Zobellia alginiliquefaciens: one gene and its partner. The protein of the gene in region 1 interacts with the protein of each later gene in a pairwise test. Links are inferred from orthologs where the notes say so. Each region holds a gene or a part of one and is shown in the gene's direction. Other genes may lie near its edges. The genes, in order: P0077_RS10850 and ftsA.

Region 1 (17,897 bases):
TTAAAAAGAGGTATTGACAAAGCCGTTGATGCTATTGTTGAAAACCTTGCCAAGCAATCTAAAAAAGTTGGTGATTCTTCCGAAAAAATCAAACAAGTTGCTTCTATTTCCGCGAACAACGACGAAACTATTGGTGATTTAATCGCTCAAGCTTTCGGTAAAGTTGGTAAAGAAGGTGTAATTACTGTTGAAGAAGCAAAAGGTACCGATACATACGTTGATGTTGTAGAAGGTATGCAGTTTGACAGAGGTTACCTTTCTCCATATTTTGTTACCGATTCAGAAAAAATGGTAGCAGACTTAGAAAGTCCATACATCTTATTGTTCGATAAGAAAATCTCTTCAATGAAAGATTTGCTTCCTGTATTAGAGCCAGTTGCTCAATCCGGAAAGCCACTTTTAATTATTGCTGAGGATGTTGACGGTGAAGCATTGGCTACATTGGTAGTAAACAAACTAAGAGGTTCTTTAAAAATTGCCGCTGTTAAGGCACCAGGTTTTGGTGACCGTAGAAAAGCAATGCTAGAGGATATTGCTATCCTAACAGGTGGTACAGTTATTTCTGAAGAAAGAGGTTTCTCTTTAGACAATACTACTTTAGATATGTTGGGTACTTGTGAAAAAGTACAAATTGACAAAGACAATACTACAATTGTAAACGGTGGTGGTGTTGCTAAAGACATTAAAACTCGTGTAAATCAGATCAAATCTCAAATTGAGACTACTACCTCTGATTACGACAAAGAAAAACTTCAAGAGCGTTTGGCTAAATTGGCCGGTGGTGTTGCCGTACTTTATGTAGGTGCAGCTTCTGAAGTTGAAATGAAAGAGAAAAAAGACCGTGTAGACGATGCTTTGCATGCTACTAGAGCTGCCGTTGAAGAAGGTATCGTTGCCGGAGGTGGTGTTGCCTTGGTAAGAGCAAAAGCTGTTCTTTCTAAAGTTGCCACAGAAAATGAAGACGAGGCTACTGGTTTACAAATTGTTGCCCGCGCTATTGAAGCTCCGTTAAGAACTATCGTTTCTAACGCAGGTGGTGAAGGTTCTGTAGTAATCGCTAAAATTCTTGAAGGAAAAGGAGATTACGGTTACGATGCTAAATCTGAACAGTATGTTGAGATGACCAAAGCGGGTATTATTGATCCTAAAAAAGTAACGCGTGTTGCATTAGAGAATGCTGCATCTGTTGCGGGTATGATCTTAACTACCGAATGTGCATTGACAGACATAAAAGAAGATGCTCCTGCTGCACCACCAATGGGTGGAGGCGGAATGCCAGGCATGATGTAGTGGCGAGACGACACAGGCAATTTTTAGCTTGTTTGCGGACATACATTATATTTAAAGCTGCTCTTGAAGTTTCAAGAGCAGCTTTTTTTTATGTACTTATATTAACAAAAAAACCACCTTCTTTATTTACAGAAGGTGGTTTCATGTCCAAATGGGAATGTCTATTCTATAGACAAACAACCCGACTACTTCTTACGAGGAGCAGCTTTTGGAGCAGCCTTTTTACCAGCTTTCGCTGCTAACGGCTTAGCAGATGTTTTACCTGCATTTTTTGCTTGTGCCATAATTAATTGCGTATTAAATAAAACTAATCTAAAGTAAATCACTTTTTGATTCGTGATATTTTCATTGGGAAAAAATTAACTAAAATAACAAAGCTTTTTTCCGCGTCATTAAAAAAATACACAATACGCTTAAAAACAGATGCTTACTTTTAGTGGTCAGCTCCGTCATCAGAATTATCTTCCCTATATCTACAGCATGGGTGCACACTTTCATACGCTTCCTCTGTAGCTTTCAATTCTTTGGTATCATGCCCTACTGCCACAAGAGCGGTTTTTATTTTCATGGGATCCGTTTTACGCTCGTCCATAATTACTGCTAATTGATGTGTTGGTATATCCCAGGATGCATACTTCACTCCTTTTACATTAAGTGCCGCCTCTTCTATCCGTTCTTTACACATGCCGCATTTCCCATTAACGTCAAATGTCATTTTTTTATTCTTATCCTGTGCAAAAATCACCACAGTAAACAAGCTCATTACTATTGATAAAATTGTAGTTTTCATTTGTCTTCTATTTAGTTATTATCATTAAATTTTAATTCTAAAGCCTCCATAAAACATACGCCCCATTATTGGCGCATATATTATAGTAGTATCAAAGTTAGGACCAAAAGGGTCATCTGCCCCTAAAACTGGATTATCTTGTTGTACATTGGATAAGTTCTCCCCTCCTACATATACCTCAAACGTATTGGAGAACACTTTTGTTATCTGGGCATTCATTTGGTCGTAGGGGGATGACGTAGCTGCTAATTGATATGCTATTGGGTTTGAACTTGTATCCGGCAATCTCTTTTCCCCAACCCTATGCAAAGTGTAATCAAATTTCCATTGAGAGCCATTATCTTTTGCTTTGGTCTGATACTCTAAATTAGCAAAAAATAGGTGCTGTGCCTGTAAAGGCTTTTGCAGACTTCCACTTTGATAATCCGTTGTTATATCATAATTTTTATAAGCTGTACGTATATTCAAGCGCGGTAAAAGCTCATAATTCACCTCTACCTGAAAACTCTTAGCCGTACTACTCCCCTCTAAATTATAGAATAAAACCTCTTGCGAATTTTCCCAATCCACAACTACTTGATTTTTAAAATCAGTAATGTAATAATCTACCGTAAAATCACCTTTTCGATTTAAAAAATTAAAACCTTGCAAAAAGCTAACCCCATAATTCCATGCATCTTCGGGATCCAAACCATACACATCTCCACCGGAATTCAAGATCTTAATTTCACGGCCAGAAGCAAATAACTGTTGATTCTCCGCAAAGATGTTAGCTGCTCTTTTTCCTCTTCCAAAAGAACCACGCAGACTTCCTTTTTCCCATGGTGTATACCGGATATGAAATCTAGGTGTAACGAATGTACCTAACCTATTATGATTATCTACTCTAAGACCGGCAGTAAGACTTACCTTTTCTAAATTCTCATAGCTATATTCAAAAAAAGCACCTACGGAACGATCCTCCCGGGAATAATCGGTTGCAGTCACCATTTCGTCGTAGCCATCATAGGCGAACGTCAACCCTGTTTTGAATTTGTTACGCGTATCGCCAATTATAGAATTAAAAAGCAAATTGGTATAAATGCTTTCATGATCAATATCATACGTTCTATAACCAAAATAAGAGTCCTGCTTATGCAAACTATAGGCTGTTTGAAAACCAAAGCTTTGAAATGGCAACTCAGGAAAAACGTAACCCAATTTCAAAGAAGTATCAAAACGACGTGTATTGATTTCACTGCCCCATACTTCGGCTTCGCTCAGTATAGGCAGTTCGGCTTCACCAGACGCAAGGGCTTCGGCTTGACTAAACATTCTCCGATTATTATCTACTCTGTCAGTATCGGGGTTAAAACCGACTTGCCCCACTTGCTTTTCATCATTCAAAAACCTCACATTAAAGAAGCTTACCCAACCTTTTTCTGCATCTTGGTACTGCCAACGATTCATTACATTAATCTGATCAGCCAAAGGGGCATCTAAGAATCCGTCTCCGTTATCATCCTCTTTTTGAGTTCTTTTATTTCCGTGTATATAAAGTCCCGTACTCCACTTTTCGGATAGTTTTTTATTGAAATGCGTATTCAACTCATACCTTCCGTTTTGATTCCCATATCCATTTATAAAAACGGAACTATCCGTCAACGGTTTTACCAATTCGGTATTTATCTGACCAGAAATACTTTCATAACCATTCACCACACTACCCGCACCCTTTGTAATCTGAATACTCTCAATCCAAGTACCCGGTGTAAATGTAAGCCCGTATGCCTGCGAAGCACCCCTAACCATAGGAATATTCTCTTGCGTAATCATCAAATACGGACTGGTCAAACCTAACATTTGTATTTGTTTCGTACCTGTTAGCCCATCCGAAAGATTTACATCAATAGCAGGATTGGTCTCAAAGCTCTCAGCCAAGTTGCAGCAGGCTGCTTTTAACAACTCCGCACTATTAACGGTGACCGTATTCTGTGGACTGAAATAGGTTTTTTGAATATTGTCCCGCTCTTGTTGAACCACAACTTCATCTAATTCATTAGAGGGTTTAAGCCCATGCTTAACAACCTTAGGAGTATTTACCGTTAAAGTATCAGACTCATACCCTACGTAGCTAATTATTAGCTTATTGTATTCTTTTTTATAAGGAATAGAAAATTTTCCGTCAATATTGGTTACAACCCCTATTTGGGAATCCATCCAATACACATTGGCACCAGCAAGCCCCAATGCATTGGCACCTCCTGCTTCCACAACCGTTCCTTCTACTTTTTCCTGAGAAAAAGCAAGCCACGGAAGTATGGTAAAAGCAAATGCTATTATTATTTTTTTCATCAATTTAATTATGATTTTCTAGTTTCAATTCATTTGTTTGCGCCCAGCCATTCATTAAAAATCAATGGAAAAGAGAAGTGATAGTTATGAATAGAGCCACATTACCAGTTAAACCGGCACGATTTTATCAATCAGAACCTGCGTAATGGTAAACCGTAAAAATTGAAGAAAATCAGATTAAAAAGACAGCATCCAGCAACTGGATATTCTTTATAATTTTAGGAGGATTGTAATGTACCTGTGGTACGTCTTTAGCTTCTACAGGCTCAAAGAGACCTTTAAAAGAATAAACAAATGCGACCAAAACCATCTGTTGATGCAGGTCAAAGTCATTAAAAGAAGGTTTAACATCATTCTGCCCTTCCATAGCGATCACCTCGCTATTACAGCAAGACATTTTACCTACGGTAGTATCTATTTTTTCATCCAAAGACATTGCCATACCACAATCCTGGGCATCGGAGAAAAATGCAACATCTACTAAATGCCCCATACAATAGTGCTTTTCTACTTTAAAGGAGGTAGTAGAAAACAAAAGTGCCACGGTCATTAGGCAAGCAAAAAAACGATGTAGCTTTTCTTTCATTAACACAAAATTACGAAATAAACGATTACTCAAGGTTTTAACCCCTGCCTTTAACTAAAGTTTAAAGTTTCATCTTCATTAAAATATAAATCATAAAATTATTGTTTTGAACAATATATACTATTTGGCACGTTTTAGAGTTAACGCATAACGGATTAAACTTACAGTACATCCGATTCACTAACCATTTTGAACTTAAAATTTTAGCAATGAAGAAAAATATTAGATCAGTAGTAAAATCAGGATTCGCAGTATTTGCTCTAGCCTTTATGGTATCTAGCTGTAGTAGTGACGAAGGTTCTGTTTTTGACACACCCATTGACACCGACCAGGACGACACCGATGATACGGACACCGAAACAGTAGCCACACTAATAATCAATGCTGAAGATGACTCAAACGATGTTTTGTTTGCAGAAGCATCTGGTGAAGTTGGCACTAGCGTACCGGGGCGTATTATCTACACCTCTCCAACAAACCAAAAGAGACTTTACATTACTCAGAATATTTCTGGCAGCGGCGAAATGCCATTTAACAACTTCAACATTGAAGGCAAAGATTTAACGAAGGCTCTTAAAGGTGATGGTTCCGTTGATTTAGATGGAGACACTCAGAAAGCTATTGATTTCACTTTTGACCTTCCTGTTCCGGATATTGACAACGGTGAGATTGTTTACCAATTCTGGACTACTACAGGAAAAGGAGATTTTAGAGACCCTACCAAAAGAATGGCTTTAGGTGTAGGTACTATTACTGTTACAGTTGGTAACGGAACCAACCCAGCAGCCGAGGTTCGCTCTTTTACAGACGTAAAATTATTTGCTCCTGACGTAAATGGCACAAGCGAAACTTTTTATTCCCTTTTAAATGATAAAGAGTACCTAGTATATGACCCAGAAAACACATTAGCACAAGCAGAATATAGAGCATTTTGGGATTTTGGATATTACTACGTAAACAACTCTGCCTTTTTTGCTTCGGCAGCTACCTACGACGACTCTTTTGGCTATCCTGTAAAAGGCCTACAAGCTGAAGATAATGAAGAAAACGCCGACACCGAAACGCTTAACAAAGCTTATTTTTCACTCTCTACGACTAACAGCACCACGTTTGACGGTATTACATTATCTAGCGAACTAGATTTTGTTGTAAAGTCCGATTTTCAAACATCAGGCGTATTGGCTGTCGGGGATATTCTTGAAATCGTAGATAACTACGGAAAAAAAGGACTTATAAAAATTACTGAAATCAATCCTGGTTTTAATAACGACGATTATATTGTATTTGATGTAAAAATACAGCCGTAACACATTTTCAAAATATTAAAAAGGGATGTCGTTAATTCGGCATCCCTTTTTTGTTTTCAAAAGCTTATTTTTGCACAAAAAATTAGCATGTTCAACGAATTAAGCACTCAAACCAAAGCCATACTTCATTCCACAGAAGTAGCCGTAGATGAACGTCTTCAAAAGCTTTGCGAATTATTAAAAGAGACTGTGCCACATTACGACTGGGTGGGATTCTATTTTAAAAACGGCAACAAGGAAGAACTAAAATTAGGCCCTTACGCTGGCGCACCTACGGACCACACCATCATACCATTCGGAAAAGGAATTTGTGGACAGGTAGCCGTGTCCAATCAAAATTTTGTAGTACCAGACGTACAGGCTCAGGACAACTATATAGCTTGCAGCATTACCGTAAAAGCCGAAATAGTGGTGCCTTTGTTCATTAATGGAAAAAATATAGGTCAGATTGACATCGACTCGAACACTCCAGACCCGTTTACTGAAGAAGACGAACGTTTTTTAGAGTTCGTAAACACTGAAGTGGCCAAAATTTACGTGTTATAATTCAGCTTAATTAGAATTTTCCGATTTTCTAATGTCGTTTATCGATGCCGCCCCGTGTTATTTGACACAAAACGGTTTAAAACTTTAGTAGTTTTGTTGATAACCTCGGCTATTTTTTCTTTCAAAAAAAGTACTTTTGCGTGTCTTTTTAACTTAGTAACTACATCTTATCAAAATGAGTATCAAAAAAGCTTCTTCTGCACTGATTTCCGTATTCCATAAAGATGGATTGGAACCTATCATCAAAAAATTTCAAGAACTCGGCATAACCATCTATTCTACGGGAGGTACCGAGAAATTCATTAAAGACCTTGGTGTAGATGTTGTGCCGGTGGAAGATGTTACCAGTTACCCTTCCATTTTAGGAGGAAGAGTTAAAACATTGCACCCTAAAGTTTTTGGTGGAATCTTAAACAGACAAGACAACGAAAGCGATGTTGCTCAGTTGGAAGAATTTGAAATTCCTCAATTAGATATCGTAATCGTAGATTTATATCCTTTTGAAAAAACTGTTGCCAGCGGAGCACCGGAACAAGATATTATAGAAAAAATTGACATAGGTGGCATTTCACTTATTCGTGCAGCGGCAAAGAATTTTAAAGATGTGCTGTGTGTTTCTTCAATGGAAGATTATTCAGACTTTTTAAATGTTATCTCAGAAGGAAATGGTAGCACTAGCCTGGAAGACCGCAAACGTTTTGCATCAAAAGCATTTAACGTTTCATCTCACTATGACACCGCTATTTTCAACTACTTCAACAAAGAACAACAAGAGCCTGCACTTAAAATAAGTGAAGGTAACGGACAGGTATTACGCTATGGTGAAAACCCGCACCAAAAAGGATTCTTTTTTGGCGATTTTGATGCTATGTTTGAAAAATTACATGGCAAGGAGCTTTCATATAACAATCTTCTAGATGTTGATGCAGCCGTTAACCTCATGAACGAATTTAAAAACGATGCACCTACTTTTGCAATTTTAAAGCACAACAATGCTTGTGGCCTAGCGCAACGTGAAACCATTCACCAAGCTTATGTAGACGCTTTGGCAGGAGATCCTGTTTCCGCTTTTGGTGGTATATTAATCAGTAACGTAGAAATTGACAAACCTACTGCAGAAGAAATTCACAATTTATTTTGTGAAGTTGTAATAGCTCCTAGCTATTCTGCCGAGGCCCTTGATATTTTGAAAGGTAAGAAGAACAGGATCATTCTTATACAAAATGAGGTATCCCTAGCGGAAACTTCAATAAGAACTTGTCTTAACGGTTATTTAGTTCAAGATAAGGACAACAGAACGGATGCTTTGGAAGATTTACAATATGCAACAAACAGCAAACCATCAGAGCAAGATTTAGAAGATTTAATTTTTGCTTCCAAGCTATGTAAGCACACAAAATCAAATACTATTGTTCTTGCTAAAAATAAACAATTATGTGCTAGCGGTACCGGACAGACCTCACGTGTAGACGCTTTAAACCAAGCGATTCACAAGGCAAAATCATTTAATTTTGACCTTGAAGGAGCCGTAATGGCGAGTGATGCGTTCTTTCCTTTTCCAGATTGTGTAGAGATAGCCAATAAAAGTGGCATTTCTAGCGTTATACAGCCGGGCGGGTCTATAAAAGACCAATTGAGTATCGATTATTGTAATGAAAACAATGTCTCTATGGTAATGACGGGCACTCGTCATTTCAAGCATTAATTTCATTACTTTTACCGATGAAACACACCCCTTATCAAGCTAGTAACATAACCAAACAAGATTAAAAATGGGATTTTTTGATTTCTTGACAGAGGAAATCGCCATCGATTTAGGTACGGCGAACACCCTTATCATTCATATGGACAAGGTAGTTGTAGACAGCCCGTCTATAGTTGCCAGAGACCGTATTTCAGGCAAGATTATTGCCGTTGGTAAAGAGGCCAACATGATGCAGGGTAAAACCCACGAAAACATTAAGACCATCCGTCCTCTAAAAGATGGGGTTATTGCAGATTTTGATGCATCTGAAAAGATGATCAATATGTTCATTAAAAACATCCCTGCTTTAAAAAAGAAATGGTTTCCACCAGCATTACGTATGGTTATCTGCATTCCCTCGGGAATTACCGAGGTAGAAATGCGCGCGGTTAAAGAATCTGCAGAACGTGTAAACGGTAAAGAAGTTTACCTAATTCATGAGCCAATGGCAGCAGCCATAGGTATTGGTCTTGACATCATGCAGCCAAAAGGTAACATGATCGTAGATATAGGAGGTGGTACTACAGAAATTGCGGTCATAGCTTTAGGTGGTATTGTTTGTGACAAATCTGTAAAGATTGCAGGTGATGTTTTCACCAATGACATTATTTATTACATGCGTACGCAACACAACCTTTATGTTGGAGAAGCAACCGCAGAGAATATAAAAATTGAAATAGGTTCGGCAACCGAAGATTTACAGACACCGCCAGATGAAAAATCGGTGCAAGGTCGTGATCTATTAACTGGTAAGCCAAAACAAGTTCAGATTTCGTATCGTGAAATTGCCAAGGCACTGGACAAGTCCATTCTTCGTGTAGAAGATGCGGTAATGGAGACCCTTTCACAAACTCCACCGGAACTGGCAGCTGATATTTACAATACCGGTATTTATTTAGCAGGTGGTGGTTCTATGTTGCGAGGATTGGACAGAAGGCTATCACAAAAGACGGATTTACCTGTTTACATTGCAGAAGACCCACTACGTGCCGTAGTAAGGGGTACAGGTATAGCACTTAAAAACTTAGAGCGCTACAAGAGTATCCTTATCAAATAAAACCTACAGATTTCGGGGCGATTTCAAAAGGTTTTAATTTTTATTTCCATTCGGAATTGCTTCACAGGTTTCACCAAATCTAATAGTGAATGCAGCAGATCATCAACTTTATCATACGATATAAGAATTTCCTTCTTTATGTCTTTTTGATGATTGTTTCTTTGGGATTTACGATTCAATCGCACTCGTATCACCAATCGCGTTTCTTTAATTCGTCCAATTGGTTAACGGGAAATATTTTGGATACTTCCAACGATATTTCCACCTACTTTGGCCTTGATAAAGAGAACGAAAAACTTATGCAAGAAAATGAATACTTGCGTAAACTATTGTTCAACAAACCAGAACAAATAGACAGTACCGCATTAGATTCCGTTCAACTAACCTATACCGTTTCAATAGGAAAGGTTATCAAAAACAGCTTTGCAGACCCCCGTAATTACATCACTATAAACAAGGGTGAAAAAGACAGCGTACACCCGGATATGGGCGTTATAACCAGCAAAGGTATTCTAGGTATTGTAGAAAACACTTCAAATAACTTTGCCACGGTGCAATCCATTTTGAACGATAAATCCAATATAAACGCCAAAATCAAAAACACAGACCACTTTGGATCTTTGGTATGGGATATGAAAAAGTACAATGTAGTGCAATTGGTAGACATCCCAAGATTGGTACCACTTACTATTGGAGATACTATTGTTACCGGTGGCATGAGCAGCATTTTTCCCGAAAACATTCCTATTGGTACAATTAGAAAGTTTGACCTTAATACTTCAAAAAGTTTTTACAATATAGATGTAGCTTTATTTAATGATATGACGAATATCAAAAACGTGTACATCATAAAGAATAATGATCGCGAAGAGATTTTGGAACTAGAAAAACAAACGGAGACAAATGGTCAGTAACTATTACTTCTTAAATGTTATTCGTTTTATACTGCTGGTTCTGGTACAAGTACTGGTATTCAATAAACTAAACTTTTTTGGGTTCATCAACCCCATGGTTTATATTCTGTTTTTATACTGGTACCCCATTAAAGAAAATAGGGCAGCCTTTATTGGGTTAGGATTTTTGCTTGGGGTAGCTATAGATTTTTTCTCCGATACAATGGCCATACATGCGGCATCTACAATTACAATTGCCTATATGAGACCTGCCATAATGCGATTTGTATTTGGCGTTAACTTTGAATTTCAAAGTTTTAAATTAAGTAACACCACTAGGGTACAACAAATTACATATTTGGCGTTATTAATTATAGTACATCACTTTGTTTTCTTTACCCTGGAAATTTTTAGTTTGGCTAATTTCCTATTAATTTTGAAGAAAGTATTGGCTACGGGCACCGCAACTCTTATTCTTTGCTTACTATTCGGTTCACTTTTTAGTGTTCGCAAAGAGTAAACAAGCGAAAAATTATAAACTTCTTTAATTAAAAATTTCATCTAAGATGAAAAAGCTGTTATTATCCTCCATCATCGTAATCATTGGTATTACGTTTCTCGGCAGACTTTCCTATCTGCAGATATTCAGCTTTTCCCCTGATCAGGTTTTAGAAGACCCTGCTATTAAAAGGGTTTATGATTATCCTGAACGCGGTTATATTTATGACAGAAACGGAGAACTTTTAGTAGGTAACGACCCTGCTTATGATGTTATGGTCATTCCTCGTGAAGTTCGTGCACTAGACACATTAGAACTTTGCGGATTACTTAAAATCGATAAAGAAAAGTTTAAAAAAGAATTACGAAAAGCAACCATATACTCCCCTCGGCTTCCTTCGGTTTTTGTACCTCAACTTTCTAAAGAGGATTATGCAAAGCTTCAGGAAAAAATGCGCCATTATAGCGGGTTTTATATCCAGAAACGTTCGCTTCGGTATTATGATACCAATAGCGCTGCCAATGTACTAGGGTATATTAGCGAGGTAAATGAAAGAGACTTAGCCAAGAACCCTTATTATGTTCAAGGTGAACTTACTGGCCGCACAGGTGTAGAAAAGGTATATGAAGATATTTTAAGAGGACGAAAAGGCGTTCAGTACATCCAAAAAGACCGTTTCAATAGAGATATTGGACCTTATAAAAATGGAACCTTAGACACTTTACCAGAGCAAGGTTTTGAAATCAATATTACCATTGACAAACATCTTCAGGAATATGGCGAAAAACTAATGCACGGTAAATGGGGAGGAATTGTAGCCATTGAACCTTCTTCCGGTGAAATATTATCTATGATTTCGGGTCCTACCTACGACCCGTCTCTTTTAGTGGGAAGAAAAAGGTCTGCCAATTACAGCAAACTACATTACGATTCCATTTCAAAACCAACATTTGACAGATCTATATCTTTTGAAAAAAGTCCGGGATCTCCTTTCAAAGCCATTAATGCATTAATTGCATTACAGGAAGGTGCTATTACACCCTCAACAACATTTACCTGTCACCATGGTTTTTTCATAGGAAGACATAGAAAAGGATGCCACTGCGGGGGCGGTGTTAGAACACTGAATAACGGGATATACAAATCTTGTAATGCCTATTTTGTAGGTGCGTATAAAAAATTATTTGAGCAATTCCCATCTAACAGTGCAGCTATGGATGCTTGGGAAAAACACGTTAGAAGTTTTGGATTAGGCTCGTACTTAGGTTCTGACCTTTATACAGGAAGACCTGGTAGTGTACCTAGTACCGCACTATATAACAAATGGTATGGAGAAGGAGACAAAAGATGGTCGGCCACCACAACATACTCCAATGCTATTGGACAGGGAGAAGTAAACGTCACTCCCATACAATTAGCTAATATGACGGCCGCAATTGCCAATAGAGGCTTTTTCTTTACTCCGCACGTTCTCAAAAAGATTGATGGAAAAGAAATAAGCATTCCTGATTTTGTTGAGCCCAAACATACCACAATAGACAAAAGGCATTTTGAACCCGTTGTTCAAGGAATGGCAGATGTATACCACCATGGAACGGCAAAACACATACAAATACCTGGAATAGAAATTGCCGGAAAAACGGGTACTGTAGAAAATTTTATTAAAATTGATAGTGTTAAAACACAGTTGACGGACAACTCGGTCTTCGTTGCTTTTGCTCCCGTTGATAATCCTAAGATTGCCATTGCCGTTTACATTCAAAACGGATATTATGGTTCTAGATATGCAGGCCATATCGCATCATTGATGATAGAGAAATATTTAAAAGGCGAAATTACCCGAAAGGACCTTGAAAAAAGAATGCTAGAAAGAACTCTGGAAAGTGAATACGCTAAGCCTTACAGCGGTAAAGAATTCAAAATAAACGAATACGATTGGAGCAAACACTCAATAAAGTATCAAGAGAAAATCTCCCAATCAGAACAATAGCTTATGGCCGGTAAAAGTGTCCTCAAACGTATTGATTGGCTTTCTGTTTTATTTTATGTACTCCTATTGACAATTGGGTGGGTAAACATTTACTCCAGTACCTTTTCTGAAAGCGATTCTTCCATATTCGACTTTGGGACGCTTCATGGTAAACAGCTTTTCTTTATCCTTACCAGCTTTGCATCTATTGTAATTCTATTGGCCCTAGAAGCCAACTTTTATGAGCGTTTCTCCAGTGTACTCTACATCATATCTATGGTTCTGCTACTGGGTTTGTTCGTTTTTGGTAAAACCATTGCTGGCGCAACTTCTTGGTATGACTTAGGGTTCTTTAACTTACAGCCCTCTGAGCTTGCTAAAGTAGCTACGGCCCTTGCCTTGGCCAAATACCTTAGTGATATACAAACAGATATTAAACGGAATAAGGATCAGTTGTACGCGTTCCTTATCATTTTAATCCCGGCAATATTAATTATACCTCAGCCTGACCCTGGTAGTGCATTGGTTTTTTTCTCATTAAGCTTTGTTATTTTTAGAGAAGGACTACCTATCTATTATTTGGGGATTGCTTTTTTTGCCATACTTATTTTTGTGACCACATTAATGTTCGGAACCATTTGGATTACAATTGGCATCGCACTTATATTGATTCTGTTCTTCCTATTAAAAAAGAAGAAATTTAAGGTTCCGGTAATTCCAACCGTAATAGCAGTTGTTCTCACACTTCTATTCTCTCTGTCAGTAGATTTTGTTTTCAACAATGTTTTTGAACAACGCCACCGTGATCGTTTCAGTCTTTGGTTGCGTTTAGAGAAAGACCCCGCAAAATTAGAGCAAATTCGAAAGACCATTGGCTACAACACCTACCAATCCGAAAAAGCAATTGAATCTGGCGGTTTCTTTGGAAAAGGCTTTTTAGAAGGCACACGAACCAAAGGAGATTTTGTACCTGAACAACATACAGACTACATCTTTAGTACAGTGGGCGAAGAATGGGGCTTTTTAGGTACAGCAACGGTAGTCTTACTTTTTACTTTTTTGCTATTACGTCTGGTTTATCTCTCTGAACGCCAAAAAACCGGGTTTGCGCGTATGTATGGCTATGGTGTAATTTCAATTCTCTTGGTGCACTACTTTATAAACATTGGAATGGTTATTGGCGTATTGCCCACAATTGGTATTCCCCTACCCTTCTTTAGCTATGGTGGATCCGGACTCTTATTTTTCACCGCTCTATTGTTCGTTTTCTTAAAGCTTGATGCAAACCGTTTAAAAGAAGGTATTTAAAAGATACGATTCCCTTTAAAACTTAAACTTCCAACTAGCGGTCTCAACTTTGGCTTCCAACTGATCTTGTTGTTGTTTGGGGAGATTTTGAAAAAAGTCGATGCCCGTACGTTTTTCAACCTCATCCACGGATACCGCAAATTCTTTTAGGGAGGCTGAACTTTGCTTTCCTTCCATCAAAAAAGCTATAATCTTTAAATTATTGCTGTTACCGCGTGCAACTATTTTGTAATAATATCGGGGCACATCAACATCTTCTTGCCCTATTTCATCCAAACCTTCTTCTAATACGCCCGCAGTAACCACAAAAAGTTCTCCGTGCTGCTTGGCCCAAATACGAACTTGCATCTCTAATTCATTCCAAATACCAGCATTAAATTCTCGGTCTTGTGGGCTTATATTACTTGTATAAAAAGTCTCGTTATATGCTTGTTCGGTAAACCTCCTATCTCCCGCAGGACACAAATGCCCTCTATCATAACCAGACCCTTTATAATTTCGCCAGTCGGCAGATTTTGTTCGCACCTTTGGATCTTCAATAAAATAAGGTCGTTTACGGTCATCATTGGTCAAATGTTCTTTTTTCAACGTATAAGCTACCCACTCCGCCTGCTCAAAAGGTTCGTTATAAGACAGCATATAATGACTGTGTTCAACAATATCTCCCGTAGTGGAACCTGGTATTAAATTACTCGCTACGGAAGTTGTTGGTCCGTTCTCTTTTTGTTGAGAATAGGTATCAGGTGTATAGAAATTCTCAAATAGCCAAAAACCAGCTATACAGGCCAACATTAATACAGAATATATAAGTTTATTTTTGGAGGTCTTATTCATTTGTCAAATGTAAGTAAAAGCTAAAAATTTCGACAAATAAGCACATTTCATATAGTGCAAAGTGTTTATTTTGTATTATCTAGTTTATGTAACAATTAGTCAAAATAGAAAGGAAAGTTATGCTGACGTGGAAAGATGTAATTAGTTTTAGTGTAAACGGAAATCCGGAACCAGATAGAAGAGTAGAGAAGACCGAAGCCGAATGGCGTGAGATTCTCTCCCCGGAACAATTCAGAATTACCCGAAAAAAAGGTACGGAGCAAGCGCATACTGGTGCTCTATGCAGTGCCCATGACGCAGGAAAATATAATTGTGTTTGTTGTGATACACCTTTATTTGATTCAACCATTAAATTTGAATCAGGGACAGGTTGGCCAAGTTTTACACAACCCATAGAAGAAAATGCCATTAAATATGAGAAAGATTCTTCTTTTGGTATGATTCGGGTAGAGGTTATGTGCAATACTTGCGACGCCCATTTAGGACATATTTTCCCTGATGGCCCAGAACCAAGTGGCCTTCGCTACTGTATCAATTCAGAATCAGTGCAACTACAAAAAGAAAGCATTACCAATGAATAATAAAAATTTAGAAACAGCTACCCTAGGCGGCGGATGTTTTTGGTGTATAGAAGCCGTTTTACAAGAACTAAAAGGAATTGAAAAATTGGTTTCCGGTTATACCGGTGGCACAGCTCCTGGCAAACCTACGTACAGAGAGGTATGCTCTGGCCTTACCGGTCATGCGGAAGTAGTACAGGTAACTTTTGACCCCGCTATAATTTCTTATCAAGATTTACTAATAGTGTTTATGACCAGTCATGATCCAAGTTCTCTTAACCGCCAAGGCGGTGATGTGGGCACACAATACCGTTCCGTAATCTACTACCATAACGACGAACAAAAAACAGTTGCAGAAGCTGTAATTAAAGAATTAGCTTCTTATTTTGAAGATCCAATCGTTACTGAATTAAGCCCTCTACCTGTTTTTCATGAGGCAGAGGAATATCATCAAGATTATTACCGGAACAATACCACACAAGGGTACTGTAGCGCTGTAATAACTCCAAAATTGGCTAAACTTAGAAAAATGCACGCCGATAAAATAAAAGGTGTTTCAGCTTAATGACTACGTTATTACAACGTATTAGAAAATTACCGGTGGGCTATTGCCAAGTTGTCTACAATGAGAAAAGATACGGGGTGACCCGATCAGATTTCAATAATGGCAATAGCCACAAGGTTTACGCAGAGGAACTGGGCGGAAATGATTTCATAAGCCTCAATTATTATGTTACCTCCACATTAGAAAATCTAAAACCTTGTGAAATGCCCCTTAAAAAAGTGGAGAATTTCCTAAACGGATTTCAATTTGCCTGATTATGTCACTACATAAAATAGCTTTAGGCGGTGGTTGTCATTGGTGCACTGAAGCCGTTTTTCAATCCCTACAGGGCGTAACCAAGGTTGAGCAAGGTTTTGTTGCATCGACCGGAAATGACAGTAACTTCTCTGAAGCGGTAATCGTTCACTTCAGCCCCAATATCATTAGTTTAAAGACGCTAATAGAGGTGCACCTTCACACGCACAAAAGTACGTCTAACCATAGCATGCGCAGTAAATACCGTTCTGCAATCTATACCTTCTCAACAGAACATGTAGTGGAGTCAGAAGCTATTTTAAACGAACTACAAGCTACTTTTGGTGACACTTTGATTACCAAAATACTTCCCTTCATCGCTTTTAAACCTTCTGAAATACAGTTTAAAAATTACTATTACAGTAATCCTGAAAAGCCTTTCTGCACCACTTATATCTCTCCAAAATTACAATTACTCAAAACTCAGTTCACATCATTTTCTAAGCATTAGAATCATATAAAAAATACGCTCGCTTTTAGCTGCAATTTTAAATTCGAATTTTCTAAAGCTACAATAGAGACAAACATCAATAAAAGTCAGGGTTAGACTTATTTCACCCTATTATCAACCCCTCAATATGAGATATAATTCTTTAGTATTTTATCGATTTTTCCTTCAAATATTTTGACTTTGATAATTTAATAACTAACATTACACCAATTGGTTAACCAAAGTGGATAACCAATACCCCTAAATTAAACATTGAACTATTATGAAAAAAAATGAACGAATGACCGTCATTTCGGTCACAAAAAACTTTCTATCGAAACTTTTACCGGTCATCCTCATGGCTCTGTGCATTATTAGTTGCTCGGATGAACAGGTAAACGACGATGAAGAACAAATCCTTACTAGGCTATCGGCAAATTCTACAGCTATTGGGGTATCTTCAGTTTCTGCAAGTACTTCGCAATCACCAAACCTACCAAGTAACACCTTGGACGGGTCTACCTCAACCCGTTGGTCAGGCCTTGGTGACGGCGCTTCAATTACTTACGATCTTGGTAATTCTGCAAACATTGATTATGTAAAAATCGCCTTTTACAAAGGTGACACCAGAAAAACCAAATTCGAAGTTTGGGTAGGCAATTCAACTTCCAACCTAACCCAAATCAAATCAAAAACTAGTGCCGGTACCTCTACGGATTTTGAGGTATTTGATTTACCTAATTCTACCGCCAGATACATACAGGTGGTTGGCAAAGGTTACGTTCTGAACAGTGGGGGAAGCACTACCTTCTGGAACAGCATTACCAAATTTGAAGCATGGGGTTCTGGGGGCTCAGTTGTACCACCTACTGGTAACGATTACCCTACTGC
Region 2 (8,223 bases), 520 kb from region 1 along the record:
TATTGGCTCTAATCGTTGTAATAACAGGGCTTTTTGCATTTTCTAATCAAAGAAGAGCTCAGAAAAATGTTAAGGGCATTGCTATAGAATTTGTAGAAAATCAGAATTTATTCATTACGGAAGGCGCGGTTAATAAATTGTTAATACAAAAATTCGGCAGCCTTGAAAACGTGCCCAAAGAAAAATTAGCTTTGAATAACATGGAGAAGGTCATTGAGGCCAACAAAATGGTAAAAAGTGCCCAAGTTTTTCTTACTGTAAACGGTAAATTAGCGTCGAAAGTTGTTCAGCGCACTCCAATCGGACGTATAGAAGGGGATTCAAAATTTTATCTTGACGAGGACGGAAAACAGATGCCTTTGTCAAATAGTTATTCAGCACGCGTACCTATAATTACGGGTCAAATAACGGACAATGGTCTAGCGGATGTCTATGAAATTTTGAATTATATCAATACGGACGAGTTTTTAAAGAAAAACATCATAGGGTTACATATCGAAAATGAAGAGAAGTACCAGCTTCGTTTTCGAACCGAAGAGTTTGTTGTCAATTTGGGAGATGTAGAGCAATTGAAAGAAAAGTTTAGCAATTTCAAGGCATTTTACGCCAAAGCAAATAAAGACAAAACTCTGCAACACTATGATGTTGTTAGTTTAGAGTTTGACAATCAAGTAGTGTGCACCAAAATTTAAGTTATGGAAGTAGGTAATTATTCGGTAGGATTGGACATTGGAACAACCAAAATCGTAGCCATAATCGGTAAGAAAAACGAGTACGGTAAGATTGAGGTTTTAGGCATCGGTAAATCTAAAAGTTTAGGGGTGCACCGTGGTGTTGTAAATAACATTACGCAAACCATACAGTCCATACAACAAGCGGTAGAAGAAGCTGAACTTAATTCAGGTTTGAAAATCGGTTCTGTCGTTGTGGGTATTGCTGGGCAGCACATAAGAAGTCTGCACCATAGCGATTATATCACCAGAGCGGATTCTGAAGAAGTTATCAATGATGACGATTTGGATAAGCTGTGTAATCAAGTGTACAAATTGGTGATGCTTCCAGGTGAAGAGATCATTCACGTACTTCCACAGGAATACAAAGTAGATGGGCAAGCCGAAATTAAGGAGCCGATCGGTATGTACGGTGGTCGTTTGGAAGCTAATTTTCATGTGGTTGTTGGGCAGGTCTCTTCAATCAAAAATGTAGGTAGGTGTATTAAAAGCGCCGGTCTGGATTTAGGTAATATAACATTGGAACCTTTGGCTTCTTCTGATGCGGTTTTGAGCAAGGAAGAAAAAGAGGCAGGTGTGGCATTGATAGACATAGGCGGTGGTACGACCGATTTGGCCATTTTTAAAGATGGTATCATAAGGCACACGGCAGTAATTCCTTTTGGTGGTGGAGTTATTACCGAAGACATTAAGGAAGGATGTTCTATTATTGAAAAGCAGGCAGAACTTTTAAAGGTAAGGTTCGGTTCTGCTTGGCCAGGAGAAAATAAGGATAATGAAATAGTTTCTATACCCGGTTTACGAGGTAGGGAGCCAAAAGAGATTACCCTTAAAAACCTATCAAAAATAATTCATGCACGTGTGGTTGAAATCGTAGAGCAAGTCTATACGGAAATCAAGAATTACGGACATGATGAACAAAAAAAGAAACTGATTGCAGGTATTGTACTTACAGGTGGTGGAAGCCAGTTGAAGCACTTAAAGCAATTAGTGGAATACATTACGGGTATGGATACACGTATTGGGTACCCTAATGAACATTTGGCGGGCGATTCAGATGCCGAAATCGCCAGTCCTTTATATGCTACGGCAGTGGGTCTATTGATGAATGCGGTAGCAAATGAAAAGAAAGGTAAAGTTGTTGAAGTTAAAGAAGAGCCTGTAGACGAGGGAGAACTTGTTATGGCAGGGCATGAAGAAGAGGAACATCAGCAACAACAGGCCACGGCAAAAGTTCAAAAAGAACGCAAAACGGTGTTTGACAAATGGTCCGAAAAGTTGAAAGACTTTTTAGATAATGCCGAGTAAAGTATGACACACATTAACCAGTAATAAAATACACTATGAACAACAACACGGAATTTGATGGAATATCCTTTGATCTTCCAAAGAATCAAAGCAATGTAATTAAAGTAATCGGCGTAGGAGGCGGTGGTAGCAACGCAATCAACCACATGTTTCAATCCGGAATCAACGGAGTGGATTTTGTAATATGTAATACAGATTCACAAGCATTGAACAATAGTTCTGTGCCTACAAAAATACAATTAGGGGTTTCATTAACAGAAGGATTGGGTGCTGGTGCCAACCCTGAGGTAGGTGAACAGGCCGCTTTGGAGAGTATGGAGGAGATCAAACAGATGTTGGCCACTACTACCAAAATGATATTTATTACCGCTGGTATGGGTGGTGGTACCGGTACTGGTGCTGCTCCTGTTATCGCAAAACAAGCAAAAGAATTGGACGTGCTTACCGTGGGCATTGTTACCATGCCTTTTGAGTTTGAAGGTAAAATGCGTTGCGAGCAAGCGCGTATAGGTATTGAAAAATTACGTGCTAATGTAGATTCATTAATTGTTATAAATAACAACAAGCTTCGTGAAGTATATGGTAACCTAGGCTTTAAAGCAGGTTTCTCTAAAGCGGATGAAGTTTTATCTACCGCAGCTAGAGGTATTGCGGAAGTAATTACACACCACTATACTCAGAATATTGACCTTAGAGATGCTAAAACAGTACTTTCTAATAGCGGTACGGCCATAATGGGTTCTGCGCAGGCAACAGGTTCGGCAAGAGCACATGAAGCTATTACAAAGGCATTGGATTCTCCATTGTTGAACGATAATAAGATTAGTGGAGCTAAGAACGTTCTATTACTTATCGTTTCCGGTTCTCAAGAAATTACTATTGATGAGATAGGTGAGATCAATGATTATATTCAAGTGGAAGCAGGTCATGGAGCCAACATCATTATGGGTGTAGGTGAAGACGAGGATTTAGGCGAAGCTATTGCCGTAACAATTATTGCTACGGGTTTTGATGTTGACCAACAAGATGAGATCGTAAATACCGAGACAAAAAAAATCATACATACGTTGGAAGATGAGCAACGCGCTCAGCATGATTTAATGGCAAGGAAAAATGTAGTTCATCAATTGCCAATTGAAAAAGTAAAGGAAGAACCACCGGTAATTAAACACACCCTTGAGGAAGATGTGCAAGAAGAGCCGGGTATGGATTTAATCGAGACCACCAGCTATATCAAAAACTTCAATGTATTTTACGAAGAAGTAATAGAAGAAGTAGCTAAGGTGAGTACCTCAGAAGACGATTTTGTAATCGTAAATGCACAAGATGCCATTAATGATATAGAGGTTGTTGATCCTATGACCGTGTCCTATGACGCGTTAAAAGAGGAGCAAATTACCATGAGTTTTGATATGCCTTTTGCTAAGAAGGAAGAAGTTGAAGAAGAGCAAGACAACGTAATTACTTTTAGTCTGGACGAGGACGTTAAGGATATTGATGTTACGAATCCCGTTGAGGTTGTTCCCGTTATGGAATATAATGAAGAAGGTGAGAAACGGTATAGCCTTGATGATTATATGGAAGTTGAGGATGAGCTGACAAATGCTAAGCCTGCTCCAAAACCGAATCCGGCTCCAAAACCACAACCGAAACCACAGCCTATGGCTAGGGAAGAACCTAAAATGGAAGTGAAGCGTGTTGAAGTTCCACAAAATGATGCACCTACGGAGATAGACCCTATGAACAGTCCTATAGACGAACTGTTAAAGGAAAGAGCGGACGAGAGAAGAAGAAAATTAAAAGACTTTAACTATAAATTTCAGAATAGCGTAAGCAGCATTGACGAAATTGAAAAGGAACCCGCTTACAAGCGTCAAGGTATTGATTTAAGTGATGCCAGAAGAGAAGAAAGCAAGGTTTCAAGAACTACGTTAGGAGAGGATAGTAACGACGAAATCAGGTTGCGTTCCAACAATTCTTTTCTACACGATAATGTAGATTAAAGATTTTAAAGTAAACTTAACTAACTCAAGTTTAAACCCGAAAAAATTAATTTTTTTTCGGGTTTATTTTTTATCTTCGCAGTCCTAAATAAAAAAGGCATGGGCTTACAACAAAAGGTAATGGAGCAGATGAAAGCGGCAATGAAAGCAAAGGATACGGTTGCTTTGGAATCGCTTCGCGCCATTAAATCTGCCCTGCTTATGGCACAGACTAGTGGAACGGATGAAGAATTGACCGAAGATGATGAGATTCAACTGGTTCAGAAGCTTGTAAAGCAACGTAAAGACAGTGCTACCATATTTAAAGATCAAGGTAGAGAAGATCTTGCGGAGCCAGAATTGGCTCAGATAGCAGTTCTTGAACAGTTTTTACCGGAACAGCTTACAGAAGAAGAAATAGAAAAAGTAGTCGTACAGACTATAGATGCTACTGGAGCATCAGGAATGAAAGATATGGGCAAGGTTATGGGTGTGGTATCCAAAGAATTGGCCGGACAAGCAGATGGGAAAACCATTTCTGCCATAGTAAAGAAAAAGTTAGCATAAAATTGGCCTCGTGGCGCAACTGAATAGCGCATCAGATTTCGGCTCTGAGGGTTGCAGGTTTGAATCCTGCCGGGGTCACAATTTTATCCAAAGCTCTTTAAACATTAGGTTTAGAGAGCTTTTTCTTTTTTAAGGAGTGTGCCGGTTTAGAATAGGGTAAGTTGGCACTTAAATAAAATACTTGAATGTACTTTATCTAGTAACATTGCGTTTCTGAGCCGCCATAATTTCACCAACAGCTTGACGGTATTTCATTGGGTTCCCTGCTTTCTTAATGGCTTTGTATACTTTCTGGGGGTTATGTGTAGACTGGGAGAAAAACTCCCAAAACCCGAGCATCTTCATTTTTATTGGTGTGGGGCCAGAGAGTACGGCATCATACTGCTGATATATCGTATCGTGAAACTCCCTAAAAATATCCCATCGTTTCACAGGGTATTCTGTGGTATCGGCTTTTATCATACTCGGTAAAAATGGGTCGGCTATAAGACCACGGCCAATCATAAAGTGCTCAATGGAAGGAAAACGTTCGCGCATAGCTTTAAACTGCGCTACTGTAGTTATATCGCCGTTATAGTATAAGGTATGTTTGGCCACATCTATACACTTCTGAAAAGCCTCTAGATCAACACCTCCTTTGTATAATTGCTTTCCCAAACGTGCATGAATGGCAATATTTTTAAGCGGGTACTTGTCAAGTATGGCAAAAGCATCTAATATTTCCGAGCTATTCTCATACCCCAAACGCATTTTCATAGAAATGGTAACATTGGTTTCGCTATGGGCGCGGTCTAAAATGTGGTCTATTTTTTCGGCGTTGCATATAAGCCCAGAGCCCATTCCGCTATTGGTGACCATCGGGTAGGGGCAGCCTAAGTTCCAGTTCAGTTCTTTATACCCTAAAGACTGAATGTACTTAATGACAAATAAAAAATGCTCAACGTCCGCTGTCATTACCTGTGGTATAAGCTCTAAGTTGGTATTCACCTCAGGATTCAGATCACGTTGGTAGGAGCCCTTTATGATCATCTTTCTATTAAACCGGATATATGGTGCATAATAGGTGTCTATCCCTCCAAAGAATTTTTGTTGGGCATTACGAAAAGTGGCATCTGTAAAGCCTTGTAAAGGAGAGGATAATAGGGTATAGGACATGAATAGGTTTTAAAGCGATAAAGATAATGCAATATCACCTTAGTCTAGTCGTCTAAATGGTCCCCGATGATGACTTAATATCAATTTTAAAAAGCATTGCTTAGCTAAGGCTGGCCACTACTTCCTAGTAATTAAAACTACTTTACCTTGGTATTTATTTTGAAACTGATAGTGACTGTCTTTGCTGATCTCTTTTAAAAAATCCTGGGATTCCGCCATGTCTGCATTATCCACATAAATTAAGGTTTTGCTGTGGAAGTTAGGTTCTAGCATCTGGAACAAGGGGAGGTATAAATTTTTCCAGCCATCTAAAAATAGTAAGTCTATCTTTTGGTTGTGGTTTTCTAAGGTTTCTAGGGCATTACCAACTCTAACTTCAATTAGGTTATCTACACCTGCATTTCTGAAATTTTCAATTGCTCTTTGTGCTTTCGATTCAATCAGTTCAGTGGTAATTATTTTACCCTCATTTTCTATGACACCATGTGCCAAAAACAATGTAGATATACCAAAAGAAGTTCCAAACTCTATTACGTTCTTTATCCTATTCTCTTTTATGATTTCAATTAACTCTTCTCCTTGTCGTTTAGTTATTGAGAGGTAGACATCTTTAAAATCTACGGGCTGCATAGGTCTGAAAATGTTCTTCGCAAAACTTTTCATTAATCTCCTCTGGTCGTTCTTGGCGTCTGTATAAAGTTCATCTAAAGTGATTTTTATTTGTTTCTGTTGTGCTGTAATCATATTACGTAGGTATTAAAAAAAGGAACAGCAATAGTATTGCTATTCCTTTTTGGGTTAATCAATAGTATCTTTTATTAAAATTTACCATTATCATTTTTCCATTCAGCTGCTGGTGGAATGGGGGCGATAACATCCCAATGTTCCACAATAAGTCCGTTTTCTAGTCTGAATAAATCATAATATGCTGTAGGATCTCCTTTGCCAAATTTACCTTCGCTAACGCTTAGCACAAAGTTTCCTTGGCCCAATACCATATGTAAAGTATCGTACTCCATAACCCATCCATTTTCAGCAAATGATTTCATTGCAGCTCCAAAACCATCCAAACCATCCGCTACAGCGGGATTGTGCTGAATATATTCTTTAGGGTTAATATAGGTAGCTACTTGATCCATCTGATGATCGAGTAATACGTTCTGAATGAACCCTCTTACCACAGCTTTGTTGGCTTCCGTTTTATCTAAATCCGAGAGTGCTGTAGCTCCATCAAATTGAGTTCTACCGCTAGGATTGAGTTTTTGTACTGGTAATAAATTATCCCAATGTTCTACAATTAGGTCATCTTCAAAACGAAAAATATCGAACCCTGCTTTTGGGCCGAAAAAGTCATACTTGGTCTGTGTAAAAACGTAATTATCATCTTGAAAAGCACGTTTAATATCCGCTTTAAAACCACCTTTAGGTGCATTTTGCATTAGAGCGCCAAACCCTTGCAAACCATCTGCAACCCCTAAGTTATGCTGAATGTATTTATTTGGGTTTATATAGGATATAGGTGTTTGGTCTCCCGTATTAAAGCTGTTCAGCAAGGCAACTACTTTATCTTTCTTGGTTAATTCTACGTTTTTTAAAGATTGTAATGACTGGTATCGGATCATATCTATACTGGATTGATCCATCATTCCCATAAAACTTTTGGCTATAGGGGCATTCATGAAATCAACTAGTACGGCATCAGAGTTTTTCTTTGAATCCCAGTATACTACCACTACTTGCTCTCCAACCTCGTTGGAGCCCGTAATACGTTGTAAAAAACCTTTTTGCTTGTTGGTAAACCCTGTTTCTACTTTTTTGTTTATTTTGTTGAAAGCGGTTATGTCGGTTTCTTTATTTGTGTTAAAAGTCATAACTTCTGTAAACGTGCTGTTATGGGCCGTAAACTCATCCGAAATTGTAAAACGAGACATTTTCATTGTAGAACCTTCTATCATTCCTGCATATGTGGCAACAGAGGGGTCTTTCATAAATTTATCCATAGAAGCTTTGGCATCTGTAAGCGATTTCCAGTATACGATTACTACATATTTACCATTCTCGTCAACACCACTTTGGCGTCTAATAAATCCTGGTTGTTCACTGGTGAAATTGTTTTGAACTTCAGCATCTAACTTGTTGAATTCTTGTTCGCTTGCCGTAGTTTTTAGGTTAAAACTGGTGACCTCTAACACGGTGTCCATTCTTTTTTGTTCACTTTTGAAACTAGAAAAGAGGAAACCTATAAATGCGAGTACTACTAACTTAATTTTCATAATTATTGTGTTTAGTTATTCATTATTAAAATGGGGGAACTTTAATAAAAAATTAAAACCAATCTGCGCCTGGGTCTCCGGGAAAGAATGCATCTGGAAGAGATAGAAGAAGACCTCCTTCTTTATAGGTAGGGTAAAGGACCTGAAGCTCATCAATAACCTGCTGATGTGTGGTAGCAGTTTCTCCTCCGGTTATTGTTTGGGTGC

Evidence for each region.
Region 2: the proteins of P0077_RS10850 (region 1) and ftsA interact in binary tests that used the Escherichia coli proteins (3 or more experiments, as listed by UniProt). The link is inferred for Zobellia alginiliquefaciens from one-to-one orthologs.

What each region holds. Positions count from the first base shown.
Region 1 is NZ_CP119758.1:2,569,243-2,587,139, reverse strand. What follows is about bases 7,728-10,639. They hold P0077_RS10850 (rod shape-determining protein), read left to right. Parts: upstream 7,728-8,625; coding sequence 8,626-9,654; downstream 9,655-10,639. Other genes in these bases: P0077_RS10840 (rod shape-determining protein MreD), read left to right, coding at 10,558-10,639; mreC (rod shape-determining protein MreC), read left to right, coding at 9,744-10,568; purH (bifunctional phosphoribosylaminoimidazolecarboxamide formyltransferase/IMP cyclohydrolase), read left to right, coding at 7,728-8,558. In the rest of the region: groL (chaperonin GroEL), read left to right, coding at 1-1,290; P0077_RS10880 (heavy-metal-associated domain-containing protein), read right to left, coding at 1,724-2,080; P0077_RS10875 (TonB-dependent receptor), read right to left, coding at 2,105-4,414; P0077_RS10870 (HYC_CC_PP family protein), read right to left, coding at 4,587-5,000; P0077_RS10865 (hypothetical protein), read left to right, coding at 5,210-6,307; P0077_RS10860 (GAF domain-containing protein), read left to right, coding at 6,395-6,853; more of purH, read left to right, coding at 7,029-7,727; more of P0077_RS10840, read left to right, coding at 10,640-11,067; P0077_RS10835 (peptidoglycan D,D-transpeptidase FtsI family protein), read left to right, coding at 11,114-13,036; rod shape-determining protein RodA, read left to right, coding at 13,040-14,323; P0077_RS10825 (DNA/RNA non-specific endonuclease), read right to left, coding at 14,339-15,157; peptide-methionine (R)-S-oxide reductase MsrB, read left to right, coding at 15,277-15,738; peptide-methionine (S)-S-oxide reductase MsrA, read left to right, coding at 15,731-16,282; P0077_RS10810 (peptide methionine sulfoxide reductase), read left to right, coding at 16,282-16,536; P0077_RS10805 (peptide-methionine (S)-S-oxide reductase), read left to right, coding at 16,539-17,027; P0077_RS10800 (polysaccharide lyase family 7 protein), read left to right, coding at 17,290-17,897. UniProt on the Escherichia coli protein: Forms membrane-associated dynamic filaments that are essential for cell shape determination. Acts by regulating cell wall synthesis and cell elongation, and thus cell shape.
Region 2 is NZ_CP119758.1:3,091,872-3,100,094, forward strand. The notes cover bases 1-2,867. They hold ftsA (cell division protein FtsA), read left to right. Parts: upstream 1-695; coding sequence 696-2,039; downstream 2,040-2,867. Other genes in these bases: P0077_RS12975 (cell division protein FtsQ/DivIB), read left to right, coding at 1-692; ftsZ (cell division protein FtsZ), read left to right, coding at 2,075-2,867. Outside these bases: more of ftsZ, read left to right, coding at 2,868-4,042; P0077_RS12990 (GatB/YqeY domain-containing protein), read left to right, coding at 4,142-4,588; P0077_RS13000 (tRNA dihydrouridine synthase), read right to left, coding at 4,781-5,743; P0077_RS13005 (O-methyltransferase), read right to left, coding at 5,861-6,487; P0077_RS13010 (nuclear transport factor 2 family protein), read right to left, coding at 6,562-8,016; P0077_RS13015 (MBL fold metallo-hydrolase), read right to left, coding at 8,069-8,223. UniProt on the Escherichia coli protein: Essential cell division protein that assists in the assembly of the Z ring. May serve as the principal membrane anchor for the Z ring.